DNA from 2 places in the uncultured Sulfitobacter sp. genome. Region 1 is predicted to be linked to the other one. Evidence: riboswitches for the same ligand, from Rfam matches in the RefSeq annotation. Region 1 holds a riboswitch; the other holds the start of a gene.
What was found. A riboswitch is a leader RNA that binds a small molecule or an ion and turns the genes downstream of it on or off. The one in region 1 is predicted to bind thiamine pyrophosphate.
Positions count from the first base shown of each region.

Region 2: linked by a shared signal. The riboswitch ahead of thiB (thiamine ABC transporter substrate binding subunit) and the one ahead of thiD (bifunctional hydroxymethylpyrimidine kinase/phosphomethylpyrimidine kinase) in region 1 are both predicted to bind thiamine pyrophosphate.

Region 1 covers NZ_CAXHZD010000002.1:477,852-488,022, forward strand. Annotated here, with positions in the region: gene AADJ11_RS08625 (rhomboid family intramembrane serine protease) at 1-665, opposite strand, end outside; gene AADJ11_RS08630 (hypothetical protein) at 726-1,349, shown strand; gene putA (bifunctional proline dehydrogenase/L-glutamate gamma-semialdehyde dehydrogenase PutA) at 1,355-4,774, opposite strand; gene AADJ11_RS08640 (Lrp/AsnC ligand binding domain-containing protein) at 4,903-5,358, shown strand; gene AADJ11_RS08645 (hypothetical protein) at 5,390-5,941, shown strand; tRNA gene AADJ11_RS08650 (tRNA-Leu) at 5,983-6,069, shown strand; TPP riboswitch at 6,255-6,353, shown strand; gene thiD (bifunctional hydroxymethylpyrimidine kinase/phosphomethylpyrimidine kinase) at 6,412-7,218, shown strand; gene thiO (glycine oxidase ThiO) at 7,218-8,213, shown strand; gene thiS (sulfur carrier protein ThiS) at 8,197-8,400, shown strand; gene AADJ11_RS08670 (thiazole synthase) at 8,404-9,177, shown strand; gene AADJ11_RS08675 (thiamine phosphate synthase) at 9,174-9,770, shown strand; gene AADJ11_RS08680 (HesA/MoeB/ThiF family protein) at 9,767-10,171, shown strand, end outside.
Region 2 covers NZ_CAXHZD010000001.1:622,779-632,949, forward strand. Annotated here, with positions in the region: gene AADJ11_RS02995 (acetate--CoA ligase family protein) at 1-472, shown strand, start outside; gene AADJ11_RS03000 (carnitinyl-CoA dehydratase) at 485-1,264, shown strand; gene AADJ11_RS03005 (glycosyltransferase family 4 protein) at 1,335-2,594, shown strand; gene AADJ11_RS03010 (SDR family oxidoreductase) at 2,602-3,456, shown strand; gene AADJ11_RS03015 (exopolysaccharide biosynthesis protein) at 3,470-4,054, shown strand; gene AADJ11_RS03020 (ATP-binding cassette domain-containing protein) at 4,055-4,747, opposite strand; gene AADJ11_RS03025 (thiamine/thiamine pyrophosphate ABC transporter permease ThiP) at 4,734-6,290, opposite strand; gene thiB (thiamine ABC transporter substrate binding subunit) at 6,266-7,243, opposite strand; TPP riboswitch at 7,278-7,377, opposite strand; gene aroC (chorismate synthase) at 7,470-8,570, shown strand; gene AADJ11_RS03040 (DMT family transporter) at 8,651-9,628, shown strand; gene AADJ11_RS03045 (cyclase family protein) at 9,747-10,171, shown strand, end outside.

The DNA.
Region 1 (10,171 bases):
TGTGACCAGAACTGAGGCCCGCCCAAGCGCAGCCAGATCGGGATGGTCAGCACCACACCCACGATAAACCCGCCTGCATGCGCCCAATAGGCCACGCCGCCTGACGATGGGTCGGCACCGACGCCGCCGATGAATTGCATGCCCAACCACAGGCCCAGCATGATCCACGCGGGGATCGGCAGGATGCGGAAAAACACGATAAAGATGATTAGAACATCGACTTTGGCCTTGGGGTAGAGCAGCAGGTAGCCACCCATCACGCCCGCAATGGCCCCCGACGCGCCCACGGTCGGCACGCCCGACATCGGGGCCGAAATCACATGGGCCGCCGCCGATAAGATACCGCAGGCAAGATAGAAACCCAGATATCCCATATGGCCCATCTCGTCTTCGATGTTGTCGCCAAAGATATACAAAAACAGCATGTTACCGGCCAGATGCATCCAGCCGCCGTGCAGAAACATCGACGTTATGACGCCAGTATATCCGCCGCCCATGGTCACGCGTTCCGGCAAAAGCGCCCAGTTATAAAAGAAAAGGTTGATCGCCCGGGGATCGTTCATCAAGCTGACATAGCTTAGAAATACGCCGATGTTCACCGCCATCAGCAGGTAGGTCACATAGGGTGTGCGCCCGGATGGGTTATGGTCGCGGATTGGAAACATGACGCGACCCTTAGCCATCGCTGGGGCAGGGTCAAGAGTTTGGATGAGGCGGGGTATCGAATGACGATCACATGTTTGCATACGGGCCAAAGCCACGTGGACGGGTTCACCCGGCTTTTCGCCGCCGAAGGGTGGGAGGGCGCTGTCGAACATATCGTCCGCGACGATTTATTATCGCGCGCCCAGACCGACGGGACCGAGGCTGTGGCGGCAGATGTGGCTGCACTGATTGCGTCGTTTACGCAGGAGGACACGGTGCTGTGCACCTGTTCGACATTGGGCACGCTGGTTGAACGCTTGGGCGGCGACAACGTGTTGCGCATCGACCGACCCGCGATGGAGGCGGCCGCGTCATACCGGTCCGTGATGCTGGCGATTTGTCTGGAAAGTACGCGTGGCCCGAGTGTCGCGTTGTTTCAGGACTGCGCCAAAGGGCGCATGCCGGATGTCGTGTTTTGCGAGGATGCGTGGCTGTATTTCGAAGCGGGTGATATGCCCGATTTCAACCGTGCGATTGCGCAGTCGGTTGGGGCGGCCATGATTGCAGCGCCCCAGACGGACTGTATTGTTTTAGCGCAAGCGTCGATGCAGGGCGCGGCCCCCTATTTGATGGATATTGGCGTGCCTGTGCTGGCAACGCCGCCATTGGCTGTGCGGCGGGCAATCAAGATCGCCCGCCGGTAGACGTTTTATCCGGCAGCGCCCAGCAATTTTGCGTTGCCACCAGAAGCGGTGGTATCCACGCACAGATGCCGTTCGGCGCGGACATGGGCCGTATCCGGCAGGCCGCGGATCAAAGGCACAATCGGGCCGTCCCGTTTGGCCAGCGCCTGTTCGATGGCGCGGGCAGTTTCTGCGTCGCCCCACCACAGGATACCGCCATAGCTGGGCCCCTCCGCAAGAGATGCGATGTCGATCTGGCCTGTCAGTTCGAGCGTGTCGCCGCCAAGCGCGGAAACCGCGCGGGCCTGTTCGGTGGCTGTGGCTGTGCCCGGCCCCATGCACAACAATGCCGGCCGCGGCATTGAGCTGAGACGGTTCGTTTCGCCCGTGGGTCCGGGCAAGGTGACCGTGTCAATCACAGCGCCGATATGATCTGGCAGCTTTGGCAGGGTTGATTGCGACCCGCCCCATGTTTCATCGACCGATTTCATGTCTGGTACATCGAAACGAAGCAGATAGTTCGGACCGCCCGCTTTGGGGCCTGTGCCAGAAAGCCCTTCGCCGCCAAAGGGTTGAGAGCCGACGATGGCACCGATCTGGTTGCGGTTCACATAGATATTCCCCGCCTCGATCCGTTCAGAGACATGCTGCACCCGGTCATCAATGCGGGTTTGCAGGCCAAAGGTCAGGCCGTAACCGGTGGCGTTGATGTCATCGATCACCTTGTTCAACTGCGTGGATTTGAAGGTTGCGATGTGCAGCACGGGGCCGAAAATCTCGCGCTTCAGGTCCGAGATGCTGTCGATGCGGATCATGGTGGGCGGAATGAATGTGCCCTCGGTCGGGGCCACCGTTTCGGCAATCACACGACCCTCGGTACGGGCCGTGTCGATGTGGTCGGCGATGGTTTTGCGGGCGGCCTCGTCGATGACGGGGCCGATATCGGTCGAAATAGCCCAGGGGTTGCCCATGACCATGACCTCAATCGCGCCTTCAATCATCTCGATCAGCTCTTTGGCGATGTCCTCTTGAACATAGAGGCAGCGCAGGGCCGAACAGCGTTGCCCGGCGGATTGGAACGCGCTTTCCACGATGGCTTGAACGGCTTGTTCGGGCAGGGCGGTGCTGTCGACAATCATGGCGTTAAGCCCGCCGGTTTCGGCGATCAGCGGGGTGCCGGGGGCGCAATTATCTGCCATGGATTGGCGGATTTTCAGCGCTGTCGCGGTCGAGCCGGTAAAGGCCACACCATTTACCCGAGGATCAGAGGTAAGCGCCGCGCCCACATCGCCGCCGCCGGGCAGCAGTTGCAAGACATCGCGCGGCACGCCAGCCTCGTGCAGCAGCGATACGGCCAGAAACGCGATCAGCGGGGTTTGTTCAGCGGGTTTCGCCAGCACGGCGTTGCCAGCGGCCAAGGCGGCGCTGACCTGCCCACAGAAAATCGCCAGCGGGAAGTTCCACGGCGAGATGCAGGTAAAGATGCCAGCGGGCGGCACGTTGGTGGCTTGCGAGGCATAATAGCGCAAGAAATCAACGGCTTCGCGCAGCTCGCCAACGCAGTCGGGCAGGCTTTTGCCAGCTTCGCGGGTCAGCAGCGCAAAGATTTCGCCATAATGCGCTTCGAGCATATCAGCAGCTTTCAGCAGCACCTCTTGGCGGGTTTGCAGCGGGGCATCCCAGATCTGCGCCTTGTCAAAGGCGGTTTTCACATCGGCCTCTGATGCATTGCGCACGGTGCCGGGGCTGCGGCCAGCGGCGGCAGGGTTTTGCAAACGCACGGCTTTCTTTGGCTTTGCCTCGGCTGCGATCAGCGGGGTGGCGGCCCAGCGATGTGCTCTCCACGGGGCGCGGGCGGATTCAATCATATCCAGCGTGGGGGTGTGGGTCAGATCGAACCCCATCGAGTTACGGCGCGTCGGCTGGAACAGGTCGGGTCCGGTCGGGATTTGCATAGCGGCGTCGGACAGGTTTTCGAACGGGTCGGCCGCGACTTCTTCGGGGGACACATCTTCGTCAACGATCTGGTTCACAAAGCTGGAGTTCGCACCGTTTTCCAGCAAGCGACGCACGAGATAGGCCAGCAAATCTTTGTGTGCCCCCACAGGGGCATAAACCCGGCAATGGGTGCCGTGTTTTTCCATGACAATGTTATGGAGCGTTTCGCCCATGCCATGCAGGCGCTGGAATTCGAATTTTTCCTTGTCTTCCGCCATGTGCAAAACGGCGGCGACCGTATGCGCGTTGTGGGTGGCGAACTGCGGATAGATCCGGTCGGTCATGTTCAACAATTTGCGCGCATTCGCGATATAGGACACGTCAGTTGCGGCTTTTTGGGTGAAGACAGGAAAACCATCGACGCCTTTGACTTGGGCGCGTTTAATCTCGGTGTCCCAATAGGCCCCTTTCACCAGACGGACCATGATTTTGCGGTCGTGGCGGATGGCCATGTCATAGAGCGCGTCAATCACCACACCGGCGCGCGGGCCATAGGCCTGAACAACAACACCAAAACCCGCCCATCCGGACAACGCAGGCTCGGACAGCACTTTTTCGATAACATCCAAGGACAGACCCAGTCGGTCGGCCTCTTCTGCGTCGACATTCAGCCCCATGCCTGCGGATTTGGCCAGCAGGGCCAGCGCACGCAGACGCGGCACCAGATCGCGCATAACGGATGCTTCCTGTGCGACCTCATAGCGGGGGTGCAGCGCGGATAGTTTGACAGAGATACCGGGGTTTTTGCGGCTGTCCTTGTGAGTGCAGGCCACCGCAATGGCCGAAATCGCGCGGCTATAGCTTAGGTGATAACGCTTGGCATCGGCTTCGGTACGGGCCGCTTCGCCCAGCATGTCATAGGAATAGGTATATCCCTTTTTCTCCATGCCTTTGGCGCGTTCCATCGCGGCATTTATGTTTTCACCCAGAACAAACTGGCGGCCCATTTCCTTCATCGCGCGGCTGACTGCTGTGCGGATCACGGGTTCGCCCAGACGTTTGATCGCGGCGCGGATGTGGCGCACGGGGCCGGGCTGTTCATCATCCAAAACGCGCCCCGTCAGCATCAGCGCCCAAGTCGATGCATTCACCAGCGGTGATGTTGAATGCCCCATGTGGCGCCCCCAGTCTGAGGGGGCGATTTTATCCTCGATCAACGCATCAATGGTATCGGCATCAGGCACGCGCAACAGCGCCTCGGCCAGACACATCAGGGCCACGCCTTCATCCGTGGACAGGCCGTATTCAGCAAGGAATACTTCCATCAGGCCGGGGGCGGTGTGGTTGCGAATGGCGCGCACAATGTCAGCAGCGTCTTTGGTGATCTCTACCCGATCCTCAGGTGATAGCTGGGTGTTGCGGATCAGTTCACGCAGAACATGTTCCTGATCGGCGTAGGTGCCTGCATCGATCTGATGACGCAAAATCGGGGAAGAATCACGTGCCATTTTAGGCTCCTATGTTTAATTGGACTAGTCTAGCGCGCAATTTGAAGTAAGAGTGACTGATTGCCGGCATTTTGATAGGCAAACCGATTTAAAATTGGGTGTTCGACGTGACAAATGATGATTTCAAGATGGACCGCTTTGACGCGGCGATTCTAACGGTTCTGGCCGAAGACGGGCGGATTAGCATCACTGACCTTGCCAAGCGGATCGGTCTGTCGAAATCCCCCACTCAGGCGCGTCTGCGCCGGCTTGAGATTGCAGGCGTTATTCTGGGCTACCGCGCGCTGCTGGATCCGATCCGGCTGGGGCTTGATCACGTTGCATTTGTCGAGGTCCGCCTGAGCGACACGCGGGAAGTCGCGCTAAAGGCGTTTAACGCCGCCGTCCTTAAGGTGCACGAGATTGAACAGGTTCACATGATCGCGGGCAGCTTTGATTATCTGCTAAAGGTGCGGACCCGCGATATGGCGGCCTATCGGAATTTTCTGGGCGAAACGATCACCACGCTGCCCTATGTGTCGAACACATCGACCTATGTGGCGATGGAAGCCGTTAAGGAAATCATGCTCGCAGATGTGACTTGACTGAAACGGCGCTACTGCGGTTCACTGTCGTATGCGCCTTTCATTCGCCCTTGTTTTGATCTGTGGCCCTGCTTTTGCTGCCTGTCCCGCCCCGCCTGATATCGCAGGCGCGCTGACGCAGCTTTTTGAAAAATCCCGATCCGCCCGTGATTTCCAACAAGGGCAATCCCTATCAAACAAGATGTGGGAGGTGTGGTTGCGCGCCCCTGATGATGCCGCCCAAGAAGTGTTGAACCGCGGGCTGCGCAAGCGCGATGCTTTCGACTTTGTTGGCGCGCTGGCTGACTTTGATCGTCTGGTGACCTATTGCCCTGCCTACGCCGAAGGCCACAACCAGCGCGCCTATATCCTTTACCTGCGCGAAGACTATGAAAACGCGCTGGTTGATCTGGATATTGCCTTGAAACTACAACCTTTGCACGTCGCGGCACAGTCGGGCAGGGCGCTGACCCTGATGAAGCTTGGCCGCATCCCCGAGGCCCGCGCGCAGCTGCTAGTAGCCGTTGAAAATAACCCGTGGCTGTCAGAAGCAGCCCTTTTGGCCAAAGGCGCACCACTTGGACCGGTCGGAGAAGACATCTGACCATTTACACCGCCAAGAACCAAGCTATTGTGCGCGGCGTTGCGGGCGTGATGGAATGGTAGACATACCAGACTTAAAATCTGTTGGGCCTTGTGCCCGTGTGGGTTCGAGTCCCACCGCCCGCACCACTGTTCCTTGGCCTACCGCCTTCGGCTACTTGAGGCCGGTTTGCTTCTTGGGTTTCTCATCCTCTACGCCCTTCCCAGAATTAACGACCCGCTTGTGCAAAAGCCTATTGCGATCTTGGAAAAGCCGAACTAGCGTCCGCCCTTGAGTGTAGTCGGCGCGTTCTAAGGTCGTCAGCTACCAGAAATATTATCCGTCGGGGGGCCTTAGGGCTGAGAGGTGTACGCACCGACCCGTCGAACCTGATCCGGGTCATACCGGCGTAGGGAACGGGTATTCTGCGAATGACATCGCAGGCTCTTTCTTGCGTCCGTACGTCCCGCCCAAACGGAGACACGTGCGCAATGATACCCAAAACCCCCATCGCCCTGACAATCGCCGGATCAGATAGTGGCGGCGGTGCTGGCGTTCAGGCTGATATCAAGGCGATGGCGGCGAACGGTTGTCATGGTGCCAGCGTTATCACCGCCATCACCGCGCAGAACACGACGACCGTCACCGCCATCCACGAGGTGCCCGCTGATTTGGTGGCGGCCCAGATCGAGGCAGTTCTGTCAGACATTGATGTGCGCGCGATCAAGCTGGGCATGCTGTTTTCGGCCTCTATCATCGACGTGGTTGCAAAGGGCATTGCGGGGTTCGACGGGCCGATTGTGGTTGATCCGGTGATGGTTGCCAAATCGGGTGACACGCTGCTGCAGCGGTCGGCCATCGACGCGATGATCGACAAGATATTACCGCTTGCGACGCTGGTGACCCCCAACCTGCCCGAAGCAGCGCAGCTGTTGGGCGAGGCACCAGCCCGCACGGCAGATGACATGGCCGCGCAAGCGATGCGGTTGCTCGGCATGGGGCCCGGCGCGGTTTTGATGAAGGGTGGCCATACCGAGGGCAACACCTGCACAGATGTTTTGGTCGACGAAAGCGGCATCTTGGCGACGCTGGCCGCAGACCGGGTGGCGACGCGTAATACCCACGGGACAGGGTGCACCTATTCCGCGGCGATTGCGGCGAACCTGTCTAAGGGGTTGGAGCTGGACGTCGCGGTGTGGGTCGCGCACCGCTATTTGCAGGGCGCAATTTCAGCGGCTGACCAGTTGCAGATCGGCAAGGGGCACGGCCCCGTGCACCATTTTTACGGCCAGTGGTGATGGGGCAGATTACGATCATAGGCGCGGGCGTTGCGGGGCTATGCGTGGCTCGCGCGCTGTTGGATCGCGGGGCCGATGTCAGGGTGGTGGATCGCAACGCGGCGCTGGGCCGGCAGGCGTGTTCGTGGTGGGCCGGCGGCATGCTTGCCCCGTTTTGCGAGGGCGAAAGCGCGGAAGAACCCGTTGTGCGTCTGGGCCAAGAAGCTGCGGATTGGTGGGCGGCTCAATCAAGCGCCGTGCACCGCTGTGGGACGCTGGTTGTGTCACCGGCCCGAGACAGGGCAGACCTGAACCGTTTTGCACGCCGCACCCAAGCGTTTCGCGAAGTTGACGCGGATGAGATATCGCTGCTGGAACCTGATTTGGCGGGCCGTTTTACAAAAGGGTTGTTCTTTGAGAGCGAGGCGCATCTGGCCCCGCGCGCGGCGTTGGCACAATTGCGCGCGGGGCTGGTTGCGGATGGTACAGCGTTTGAGGTCGCGGATGCGGATCCGGATGATTTTGCGCAGCGCGGGTTAACCATAGATTGTCGCGGGTTTCAGGCGCGCGACGGGGTCTCTGACCTGCGCGGCGTTAAGGGCGAGATGCTGATCCTGTCCTGTCCCGAGGTCACACTCAACCGTCCCATACGCATGCTGCATCCGCGTGTGCCGCTGTATGTCGTGCCGCGCGGGGATGGTGTGTTTATGGTCGGGGCAACGATGATCGAAGCGGGCCATAGCCGCCGTATCACCGCCCGATCCCTGCTTGAAATGCTGAGTGCCGCCTATGCGCTCAACCCTGCGTTTGGAGAGGCGGAGGTGGTCGAGATCGGCGTCGATAGCCGCCCGGCCTTTCCAGACAACCTCCCCCGTATCAGCCGCAGGGGAAATCTGATCTGTGCCAACGGGCTGTACCGGCACGGGTTTCTGCTGGCCCCTGCGATGGCGCGGATGGTGGCCGAGCTGATTTGTGACAATAAAATACCGGAGATATTGCATGAAACTGCTGCTTAATGGCGAAGCGGTCGAGGTCGAGGTCGAGGCCGCGACCTTGGCTGACCTGCTGGAACGAACCGGCTTTGGCGGTGCCAAGGTTGCAACGGCGGTGAACGGCAGTTTTGTCGCCGCACCGGCGCGCGCCGGTCATGTCTTGGCCCAAGACGACCGCGTTGAAGTCCTCGCTCCGATGCAGGGGGGCTAGGGGATGCGTGATTTTTACGGCACGACGCTGGCCAACGGCCTGATGCTGGGCACGGCGCAATACCCGTCGCCCGCGATTTTGGCCGATGCATTCACACGCAGCGCGGCAAGCGTGGCGACGGTATCCCTGCGCCGCGAAAGCGGGCGGGACCGCGGGGGGCAGGATTTCTGGACCTTGGTGCAGGGCCTTGGCGTTCACATTCTCCCCAACACGGCAGGGTGCCATTCGGTGAAAGAGGCTGTGACCACCGCCCATATGGCCCGCGAAGTATTCGATACCAAGTGGATCAAGCTCGAGGTGATCGGCGAGGAAGACACCCTGCAACCTGATGTGTTCGGTTTGGTCGAAGCGGCGCGCATTCTGACCGAAGACGGTTTTCAGGTGTTCCCCTACACGACCGAAGATTTGGTGGTCGCGGATAAGCTGTTGCAGGCGGGATGCGAGGTTTTGATGCCTTGGGGCGCGCCCATCGGATCGGGCTTGGGGCTGAACAATGTTTTCGGGCTACGGGCCATGCGGGCGCATTTCCCGGATGTGCCTTTGGTGATCGATGCGGGTCTTGGGCTGCCATCGCAGGCCGCGCAAGCGATGGAAATGGGGTTTGACGCGGTATTGCTGAACACCGCCGTGGCCAAGGCGGGCGATCCTGCGGCAATGGCCGAGGCTTTTGCGATGGCGGTCAGCGCCGGGCAGCTTGCCCATGCCGCTGACCCGATGGAACCGCGCGATATGGCGAGCCCATCCACGCCCGTGATTGGAAAGGCGTTCCTGGAATGATGCTGGATCGGTTTTACCCCATTTTTGACAGTGCCGATTGGCTGGAACGTCTTGTGCCGCTTGGGATCAAGCTGGTGCAACTGCGGATGAAAAACGTCAGCCCAAAAGTGCTGCGAGACCATATCCGCCGCGCCAAAGCGATCTGTGCTGAGCATGGCTGTACGCTGGTTATCAACGATCATTGGCGTACAGCGATTGACGAGGGATGCACCTATATCCATCTGGGTCAGGAAGACCTTGATGATGCGGATATGGCAGCCATTCAAAGTGCAGGCCTGCGCCTTGGGATCAGCACCCATGACAAGGCCGAGCTTGCCCGCGCGCTGGATCTGCATCCCGATTATATCGCGCTTGGCCCGATATACCCCACGATCCTGAAACAGATGAAATGGCATCAGCAAGGTGTGGAAAAGCTGACGACGTGGCGCGCTGTAATCGGGGATACGCCGTTGATTGCCATTGGCGGCATGAACACCGATCGCGCGGCGGGGGCCTTTGCCGCGGGTGCGGATGTTGTGGCGGCGGTAACGGACATCACATTGAATGACAGCCCCGAGGCTCGGGTTCGCGCATGGCTGGTGGCGACACGATGAGCAGATATATCCGCCAAGAAACCCTTGCCGAGGTTGGCACTGCCGGACAGGCGCGCCTGCGCGCGGCTAGCGTGTTGATCGTGGGGGCAGGCGGGCTGGCCGCGCCAGTGCTTCAGTATTTGGTGGGGGCGGGCGTCGGGCACCTGACGCTCGTGGACGGGGATCACGTATCGCTCAGCAATCTGCACCGTCAAGTTCTGTTTCGCGAAACCGATATCGGCGCGCTGAAGGTTGACGCCGCAGCGGCAAGCCTGCGCCGTCTGAATGCTGAGTGTGAGATACAGACCGTTCCGCAGTCACTTGACCCCGCAAATGCGCCGCAGCTGGTGGCGGGTAGCACGCTTGTGCTGGATTGCGCCGACAGTTTCGCCGTCAGCTATATTCTGTCTGATACTTGCCGC
Region 2 (10,171 bases), on a different contig from region 1:
AGGGCTGGCCCATAAGTCAGAGGCCGGTGCCGTGATCGTCGGGCTTGCCCCTGACGCAGTCGAGGCACGCGCCAAAGCCATGCCCACCGACAGCTTTCTGGTAGAAGAGATGGTGGAAAAGCCCGTTGCGGAGCTGCTGGTTGGCGTAACGCGTGACCCTGCTCATGGGTTTTTGTTAACCATCGGGGCGGGCGGTGTGCTGACGGAGCTTTGGCAAGATACGGTGTCGATGCTGTTACCCGTGACGCCCGCGCAGATCCAAGACGCGCTGCAAAGCTTGCGTATTGCGCCGTTGTTGAACGGGTATCGGGGCAAACCGGGCGCTGATCTTGGGGCGATTACCAAGGCGATCCTGTCGGTTCAGTCCTATGTGATTGCGCATCAAGATGCGATCAGCGAGGTTGAGGTTAACCCGCTGCTCTGTGGCACCGACAGCGCAATTGCTGTCGATGCCCTGATCCGCCGCACCTAAAAGGAACATGTCATGAGTGTTGTGAAAACCGAAACCGACGGAAGCGTGTTGCTGGTGACTTTGGACCGGCCCAAAGCGAATGCAATTGATCTCGAAACCTCGCGATTGATGGGCGAGGCGTTTCGCGATTTTCGCGACAACCCTGACCTGCGCGTGGCGATCATCACGGGGGCGGGCCCCAAGTTTTTCTGCCCCGGTTGGGATTTGAAAGCCGCCGCTGGCGGCGATGCCGTAGATGATGACTATGGCGTGGGCGGCTTTGGCGGGTTGCAGGAGTTGCGCGGCATGAACAAGCCGGTGATCGCGGCAGTGAACGGCATCGCCTGCGGTGGCGGGCTAGAGCTGGCGCTGAGCGCGGATATGATATTGGCGGCGGATCACGCGACATTTGCGCTGCCTGAAATCCGGTCGGGCACCGTGGCAGATGCCGCGAGTGTAAAGCTGCCCAAGCGTATCCCCTATCACATCGCAATGGAGCTGTTGTTGACCGGCCGTTGGTTTGACGCCGCAGAGGCGAAAGGCTGGGGTCTTGTGAATGAGATCGTGCCAGCGGATCAGTTGATGGATCGGGCATGGGAACTGGCGCGGCTTTTGGCGTCAGGCCCGCCCTTGGTCTATGCCGCGATCAAGGAAATCGTGCGCGATGCCGAGGATTCCAAATTTCAAGATGCGATGAACCGCATCACAGGGCGGCAGTTGGAAACGGTAGATCGGCTTTATGCGTCCGAGGATCAACTGGAAGGGGCCCGCGCCTTTGCCGAGAAACGCGACCCCGTTTGGAAGGGCAAGTAACGGCAGTGTTTGCAATGCGCGGCTGGCTTGGGCTATCTGAAATCGCAGCGGTCACTTTCGGGCGAAACCTATGAAGATCATGTTTGTTCACCAGAATATGCCCGGCCAGTATCGCGAGCTGGTGCAATGGTTGGCGGACACGGGTGAACACCAGATTTACTTTCTGACGCAGCGCCAAAAACCGCCCAGCTTTGATGGGGTGGCGACGCGTATCTACAAACCGCACCACAAGCCTGCTGAAGGTGCTTACGGTCTGTCCAAAAATTGGGAAGAATGCGCCGGAAACGGTTTGGGGGCTGCCCGCGCGGCGCGCCGGATTGAAAAAACCGAAGGGTTCAAACCTGACATCGTGATCGGGCATGTGGGCTGGGGCGAGCTGACGTTTTTTAAAGATGTTTGGCCGGATGTACCCATCATCGGCTTCTTTGAATACTTTTACAGTGACAAGGGTGGTCCCGTGGGGTTCGACCCCGAAGACCCGGTGTCCGAAGATACCGCGTTTTTGCTGCGGGCGCGCAATGCCGTGCCGCTTGCGAATATCGAAACGGTCGATCTGGGGCTTAGCCCGACCTATTGGCAGCGTGACCGTTTCCCCCAAAGCTTTCACGAGAAGCTATACGTTTGCCATGATGGCATTCGCACGGACCAGCTGAAATCGAACCCCAAGGTGACGCTAAAGCTGGGCCGCTTGGATCATGAATTAACCCGCGACGACGAGATCGTGACCTATATCGCTCGCAACCTTGAGCGGACGCGCGGGTTTCATGTGTTCATGCGCGCCTTGCCCAAAATCCTAAAAGAACGCCCCAATGCGCGGGTCTTGGTGCTGGGCGGCAATGACACGTCCTATGGCGGCAAAAGCAAACACCCCGGCGGGCTGCGCGCCGAGATGGAGGCTGAGGTTGGCAAAGACATCGATTGGAGCCGCGTGCATTTCCTGGGCAAGCTGCCGTATGCTGAATACCAGAAGGTCGTCCAAATCAGCCGCTGCCACATCTATCTGACGATGCCCTTTGTGCTGTCTTGGTCGCTGCTTGAAGCCATGTCGATGGAGGCGACGATTGTCGCGTCCGATGTGGCACCCGTGCGCGAGGCGATCACCCATGGCGAAACCGGTTTGCTGTGTGACTTTTTGAAGCCCCAAGCGCTGGCGGATCAGGTGATTGATGTCTTGGCCAACCCCACCAAATACAACTACCTAGGGTTAGCAGCACGCCAGCATGTGGTTAAAAATTATGATTTTACGACCAAATGCCTGCCCGAACATATCGCGCAGATCAACGCCTTGGTCAGTAAAGAAAAGCGGATAAAACTGCCGCTGGAAATGTGATGTTGTGATGGAAAAAACACTTTTATCGATTGGCCACGGGTACAGCGCGCGGGCCTTGGCAGAACGGTTGGTCCCGCAAGGGTGGCGCATTGTTGGTACCACGCGCAGCGCCGATAAGGCGGATCAAATAGCCGCGACTGGCGTCGAACCCGTTGTCTGGCCGGGCACCGATCTGGCGGCGCTTGTGGCGGGGTTTCCCAACATTCTTGTGTCAGCCGGGCCGGGGCCGGATGGCGATCCGGTCTTGAACGCGGTGCAGGATGATATCGCCCTAGCTGCGCCAAATCTTCGCTGGCTCGGCTATCTGTCGACCACGGGCGTTTACGGCGATCACGGGGGGGATTGGGTGGATGAAACCACGCCGCTCAGCCCCTCTACCAAACGAGGGCAGGCGCGGGTGGAGGCCGAAGCGCGTTGGCAGGCTATCCCTGATCTGCCGCTGCATATTTTCCGACTGGCGGGCATTTATGGTCCCGGTCGTGGCCCCTTTGCCAAGGTGCGCGCGGGGACGGCACGGCGCATCATCAAGGATGGTCAGGTGTTTTCACGCATCCATGTGGATGACATTGCCCAAGCGTTGGAGCTATCGCTGCACAGCCCGGACCCCGGTGCGATCTATAATCTATGCGACGATGATCCGGCCCCACCCCAAGATGTGATCGCCTATGCGGCCAAGTTGCTGGGGGTCCCGATCCCGCCTGCCGTTGCGATTGAAGACGCTGAAATGACCCCGATGGCGCGCAGTTTTTATGCCGAAAGCAAAAAGGTTCGGAACGACCTGATCAAGCAGGCGTTGGGTTGGACGCCAAGATACCCGACATATCATGAAGGGTTGAATGCGATGCTTGCCTTGGAAGGCTGATCTAGAGGGTCTGATGCTGACTGCGACCAACAACAGTTTGAACGACCTGCTGGACGGGATGCAAAGTGCCGCCGAGCAAGAAAACGTCACATTGCGCGACGTGCTGGACGAGTTCGGCGACCGGTCGATCACGCCGTTCATTTTATTGGCGTCGGTGTTGCTGGTGTCGCCCCTGTCCGGTGTGATCGGGATGTCGACCTTTATGGCGATCTTGGTATTTATCCTGTCAGCGCAGGCGCTTTGGGGCCGCAAGCGGCTGTGGTTGCCGGAATTCCTGCTGAACAAACAGATGAAATCATCCCATCTGCACAGCGTCGTGCGGTGGCTGCGCAAGCCATCGTCGTTCTTTGACCGGCATTCAGGCAAGCGGTTGCAGTTTATGACTACCGGGCCAATGCGCGTACTCACGTTGCTGATGTGCACGATCCTGCCCATCGGGTGGCCGTTTCTGGAATTCGTACCTTTTGCATCGTCAACGGGTGGGGCCACTGTGGCACTGTTCGCCTTTGGGCTTTTCACACGAGACGGGCTATATGTGCTGTTGGGCTATCTTGCGATGCTTGGCGTTGCGCTGGCATTCTATCTGGTGATTTTCTGACTACCCCAGATAGCTGCGCAGCTCGGCCGGTGGGTTATCCATCAACGCCTTGGCGGGTTGCGGGGCATGGGCGATGCCGCCCGCAACAAATATCACCTCATCCGCTATGCGTGCCACGTCTTTCGGGTCGTGGGTGACCATAATCAGCGACGCGTGCGTCTCTGTAACCAGCTGTTGCACCAAATCCAGCATCTCGTTTCGCAACGCGGGGCCAAGTGCTGCAAATGGTTCATCAAGCAGGACGAGCGGCCGCGCCTGAACCAAGACGCGCGCAAGCGCGGCGCGGCTTTGCTGCCCGCCGGACAGCGAGCCGGGTTTTCTATCAGCCATCTCTGCCAGTCCGACCCGTGACAGGGCGCGTTCTACATCTGCCTTGTCGCTGGCGGTCAGCCGCATGTCGCGGCGCAGGCCAAGCCCGACATTCTGCAAAATGCTGAGGTGTGGAAACAGATTGTTGTCCTGAAATAGCATCGTCATTGGCCTGGCACCGGGCGCATCATTGGTGATGTCGCGCCCTTGCCACATCAATCGGCCCTCGGTTATGGGGGCAAACCCGCACAGCGCGCCCAGCAGCGTTGATTTACCAGCACCGGAGGGGCCAATAACCGCATATTTCTTTTGCGGTTCAATCGACATATCGGCCCGCAGTGAAAAACTGCCTTGGGTGATAAGCACCTGTTCAAGCTTGAGCATGGGCGCGTCCTGCCTTGTCGAAAATCCAAAAAATGCCCAGCGATAGCGCCAAAAGAATAAGCGCGGCCCCGGCTGCGGCCTCCATCTGGTAGCTGCCCATAAGACGGTACATTTGCAATGGCAATGTGGTGTGGTCTTGATCTGCGAATAGGGCGATCACACCAAGATCCCCCATGGAAAGCGCCCCGGTCAGCCCCATCGCAAAACCGATCTGCGGGCGCAATCGCGGGAAAACGACCCAACGCCAAAACGGCCAGCATTGCAGGGACAACGCTTGGGACAGACGCCCATAAACCTGCACGGTGTCACGCAAGGGTGGCACAAGGATGCGCAGCGCAAAGGGCAGGGCCATCAATGCGTTTACCAAGGCCGTCACGGGCAGCGCAAATAACACAGGATTCGCGACCGGGTGGATCAGAATAAACCATCCGGTGCCGATCATCAGGGGGGACGCCGCGATGCCGAACAGGCCGATGGCCTCGACGCTGCCGCGTTTCGCGGTGGCGATCCAGCCCGCCATGGGCAATGCCAGCAACAGCAATACGGCCACACTGCACAGGGCAACGCCGATGGAGGTCACGGCCGATTGCCAGACGATTGCCGGTGTTACCAACAACCCGGCCAGCCCTTGCGCGATGATGGCACCAAAGGGCAGCAGCAAAAACAGCGCGCCGATGGTGATGACGATGCCGTCTAGCAGTCGTTGGACCCCGCCCCGTGCGTCCCAGCGTCGGCGCAGACGGTCTTGGCCGCCGCCAATGCTGACGTTTGGGATGATCCACAACGCAAAAAATGCGGCGCTGCCAGCCAAAACAAGCTGTACCAAGGAGAGTAAGGCGGCGCGGCTTAGGTCGAAATCAAACCGGAACGCCTGATAGATTGCCAGTTCGATGGTCGTGGCGCGCGGGCCACCGCCAAGGGTCAGTGCGACGGCAAAGCTGGTCAGGCAAATGACAAAGATAAGTGCCGCCGTTCCGGGTAAAATCTGCCTTAGCATAGGCAATTCGATTGTTTGGAAAACGGCGCGCGGCGTTAGATCAAGCTGTCCCGCCAATCGAAACCGTTCAGCAGGAAGCGTTTGCCACGCTTGCAACAAAAGGCGCGTCGCAAGCGGGAGATTGAAAAACACATGCGCCAGAACAACCCCGTGCAGCCCGTAAATCGATATCGTGGGCAGGTTCAAACCGGCAAGCGCCATGTTGAGCCAACCCGCCCGCCCAAAGACGGTCAGCAGGCCCAGAACCGCGACAATAACGGGCAGGATGAACGGCGCACCCAGCAAGGTCACCAACAGGCCGCGCCCGACGAACTGCCTGCGGGCCAAAGCGCGGGCAACAGGAACGGCCAGCACGGTTGAGATACCGGCGGACAGCGCGGCTTGGACGACGGTAAAATGGATTGCAGACCATTCAGCGGGGCCCAGGCCGCTGCCGTATTCTGCGCGCGTTAAAACGGCCCAAACTGCGGCAAGGATCAGCAGGGCCACCAAAGCGGCCGCGCTGATCCCGGTTTTCGTACTTACTGCGAAAGGGCGGAGAGCCATTCAGCCAGCGCTTCTTTTCGGAGTGCAGGGACGGCTTCGTTCGGAATCAAAAGCGCCTTTCCGGGTTCGATGGTTTGGTCAAATGCGGCAGGCAAGCCGCCTTCTGGCATAACCGCAGGATACATCCAGTTCGTTGTTGGCAGCACAGATTGTGCCGCATCCGACACCATGAATTCCATGAACGCGTCGGCCAGATCGCTTTGATCACTGTTCGCCAGTTTGCCGACAACTTCGACCTGCATGTAATGACCTTCGTCAAAGGGGGCCGCGACCTTGGTTCCATCTTCTTCGGCGATGATGTGGTAGGCGGGCGATGTGGTATAGCTTAGCACCATATCGGCCTCGCCCTCAAGGAACAGGCCGTATGCTTCGGACCAGCCTTTGGTCACGGTGACGATATTGTCGGCCAACCCGTCCCATATTGCTGGTGCCTCATTGCCATATGCCTCTTTGACCCACATCAGCAGGCCCAAGCCGGGGGTGGATGACCGTGGGTCTTGGATGATGATTTTGACATCACTTTCGCCCAGCTCACGAAAATTCTTGGGGGGTGTCATATCGGTGTTGTGAACAAAGGCGAAATAGCCCCAATCATACGGGATAAAGCTTTCGTCGTTCCACGCGATTGGCAGGTCATAGTCGGCGCTGATGTCAGTCGGTGCAAACAGGCCGGTTTTCTTGGCCGCCGCGATCAGGCTGGTATCCAGCCCCAGCACAATATCCGCGTCAGATCGCGTCCCCTCAAGCTTGAGACGGGCCAGCAATGCGGGGCCATCCCCCATGCCAACGAATTTCAGATCGCAGGCGCAGGTTTCTTCGAACGCCTTTTCGATCACCGGGCCGGGGCCCCATTCGGCAACGAAACTGTCGTAGGTATAGACCACCAATTCGGGCGTGTCGGCATAGGTCGATGTGGCAAGAAAAGTTGTGGCAGCAAGTGTAAGATACTTCATGGCATCCTCCAAAATGCGGCGTCAGAAAGCGTTGGAGTGATGTCCAGACCTTCCCTCCGCCGGTGTTAACCGGTTCAGGTTCTACGGGTCAGCTTTCGCAATCTCAGCACAACAGTGCCCCCCGAGGTATTCAAAGACGTAGGAGGCTTGTGCGCCCTTGGCAAGCCAAAACCCCTTGAGGCATGCCGCCACCCCCGTTAATGCGGAGGGCAAAGGAGCATCCAATATGTCGATCAACAGCTTTGGCCATCTTTTCCGCGTCACCACTTGGGGTGAAAGCCACGGCCCTGCCTTGGGTGCGACCGTTGATGGCTGCCCGCCTGGCGTGACGATTACCGAAGAGATGATCCAGCACTGGATGGACAAGCGTAAGCCCGGCCAGAACAAATACACCACCCAGCGGCGCGAGGCCGACGAGGTGCGCATCCTATCGGGCGTGTTCGAAGGGGTGACAACCGGCACGCCAATCCAGTTGATGATTGAAAACACCGATCAGCGGTCCAAAGACTATGGTGATATCAAGGACAAGTTCCGCCCCGGCCATGCCGACATCACCTATTTCCAGAAATACGGCATTCGCGATTACCGCGGGGGTGGCCGGTCGTCTGCGCGGGAAACGGCGTCGCGTGTGGCCGCAGGCGGATTGGCCCGTGAGGCGATCAAGGCGATTGCTCCAAATCTGCAAATCACCGGCTATATGGTGCAGATGGGTGCCCACAAGATTGACCGAGATGCGTTTGATTGGGACCAGATTGAAGAGAACCCGTTTTGGGTGCCGGATGCCAAAGCGGCGGCGGATTGGGCTGATTATCTGGATGGTTTGCGCAAGTCCGGATCGTCGGTCGGCGCGGTTATCGAAATTACAGCGCGCAATGTCCCTGCTGGCCTTGGCGCACCGGTTTACGGCAAGCTTGATACCGATCTGGCAGCCGCGATGATGAGCATTAACGCCGTCAAAGGTGTGGAAATCGGCGAAGGCATGTCTGCCGCGATGCTAACGGGCGAATTGAACGCTGACGAGATCAGCATGGGCCCTGACGGCCCTGTGTATTCGTCAAACCACGCGGGCGGTATCTTGGGCGGGATCAGCACAGGGCAGGATATTGTGCTGCGTTTCGCGGTCAAACCGACGTCAAGCATCCTGACCACACGCAAGACAATCACGAAATCCGGCGAGGATACCGAGATTATCACAAAGGGCCGCCATGATCCTTGCGTTGGTATCCGTGCGGTGCCGGTGGGCGAGGCGATGATGGCCTGCGTCTTGCTGGACCATATGCTGCTGCACCGGGGGCAGGTTGGCGAAAATCAGGGCATCATCGGCTAAGCTGGCCGAAAAGTTCAAATTTTTCGGTAGGCCGCGCGCGGGCTCTTGAACTTTGATCCGCAGGGGCGCAAGCATCCGGTATGGCAGCAACAATGACTGAACACCGCCCGGGACGGGCCATTGCCCTCAAACTGGGGGCGGTCTTTTTATTCACGGCCATGGCGGCCATCATCAAGACCGCGACCGATACGGTCCCGGCCGCGCAGGCTGTGTTCTTCCGGTCGTTCTTTGCTTTTCCGGTAATTATTTTGTGGCTCTGGCAGCGCGGCGATCTGCGCCACGGGTTAGAGCCGTCAAATCTGATGGGGCATGTCTGGCGCGGGGTGTTTGGCACCACGGCCATGGGGCTGACCTTTGGCGGGCTGAGCTTGTTGCCGTTGCCCGAAGTCACGGCAATCGGCTATGCGACGCCGTTGTTCACCGTTGTTTTTGCCGCGATTTTTCTGGGCGAACGGGTGCGCCTGTTCCGCCTGTCTGCGGTTGCCGTTGGTTTGGTGGGGGTTTTGATCGTGCTCTATCCGCGCTTTACGATTGGGGGCGATGCGGTGTCGCAGATGGCGACGATGGGCGCGATTATGGTTCTTGGCGCGTCGATCATGCGGGCCATGGTGCAAATTCACGTACGCCGGTTGGTGCAAACCGATAGCACCGCAGCGATCGTGTTTTTCTTTTCTCTGACGGCGACTGTGCTTTCCTTCCTTACGCTGCCTTTGGGATTGATCCTGAATTGGTCGCCTTTTGTATGGGTCATGCCAGGGTTTGGGGTAAGCGCCTTGTTGGTTGTCGCCGGGCTGATTGGCGGGATTTCGCAAATTATGATCACGTCCTCCTTCAGGTTCGGGCCTGTTTCGATGCTGGCCCCGTTCGATTACGCGTCGATGATTTTTGCGACCCTCATCGGGTGGCTGGTCTTTAGCGAAGTACCGACACCTGCCATTTTGATCGGTGCCGGATTGGTGATGACCGGCGGCGTGCTGATCATTTGGCGGGAACGGCAACTGGGGCTGGACCGGTCAAAAGCCAAGGCCAGCAGCCCCCCGCAAGGCACACCTAGTTAGGGTGTCCGACGTTGCGTCATGCGCGCTTGGGTGGAAATCATGTTAGCCTGATCCTCTGGACATGCGGAATCACCTCTCAAAGAAGGGGCCGCATTTATTTTCTGGGAGGAGAAGTACCATGACATTGAAATCAATTATTGTTGCGACAATCGCCTGTGGCTTTGCGGCCAGCAGCGCCTTGGCGCAGGATTGTGTGCCTTCGAAATGGGGCGCGGATGATCAGATCGGATCGGCCAACCTGATCAGCACCGAGCGGACGTTGGAGGCGTCAAAACTGATCAAACGCGGTAAATCCATGCCGCTTGGTATCGTGATCGGTCCTGATACGCCTGCCTTTCCACCGCGGTCGCTGAACCTGCAGATCGTACAGCCAAACCAGCAAGGCGGGCAGAAACTGTCTGCCTTTGGGTACGAGGGGAATTATAACGACGACATCATCCAGACATGGATCGGCATCGGATCGCAGCTGGATGGTTTGGGCCATTTGGGCGAAAACGGCCAATACTACAACTGTCTGGACGAGAAAGAGATTTCAGCGATTGG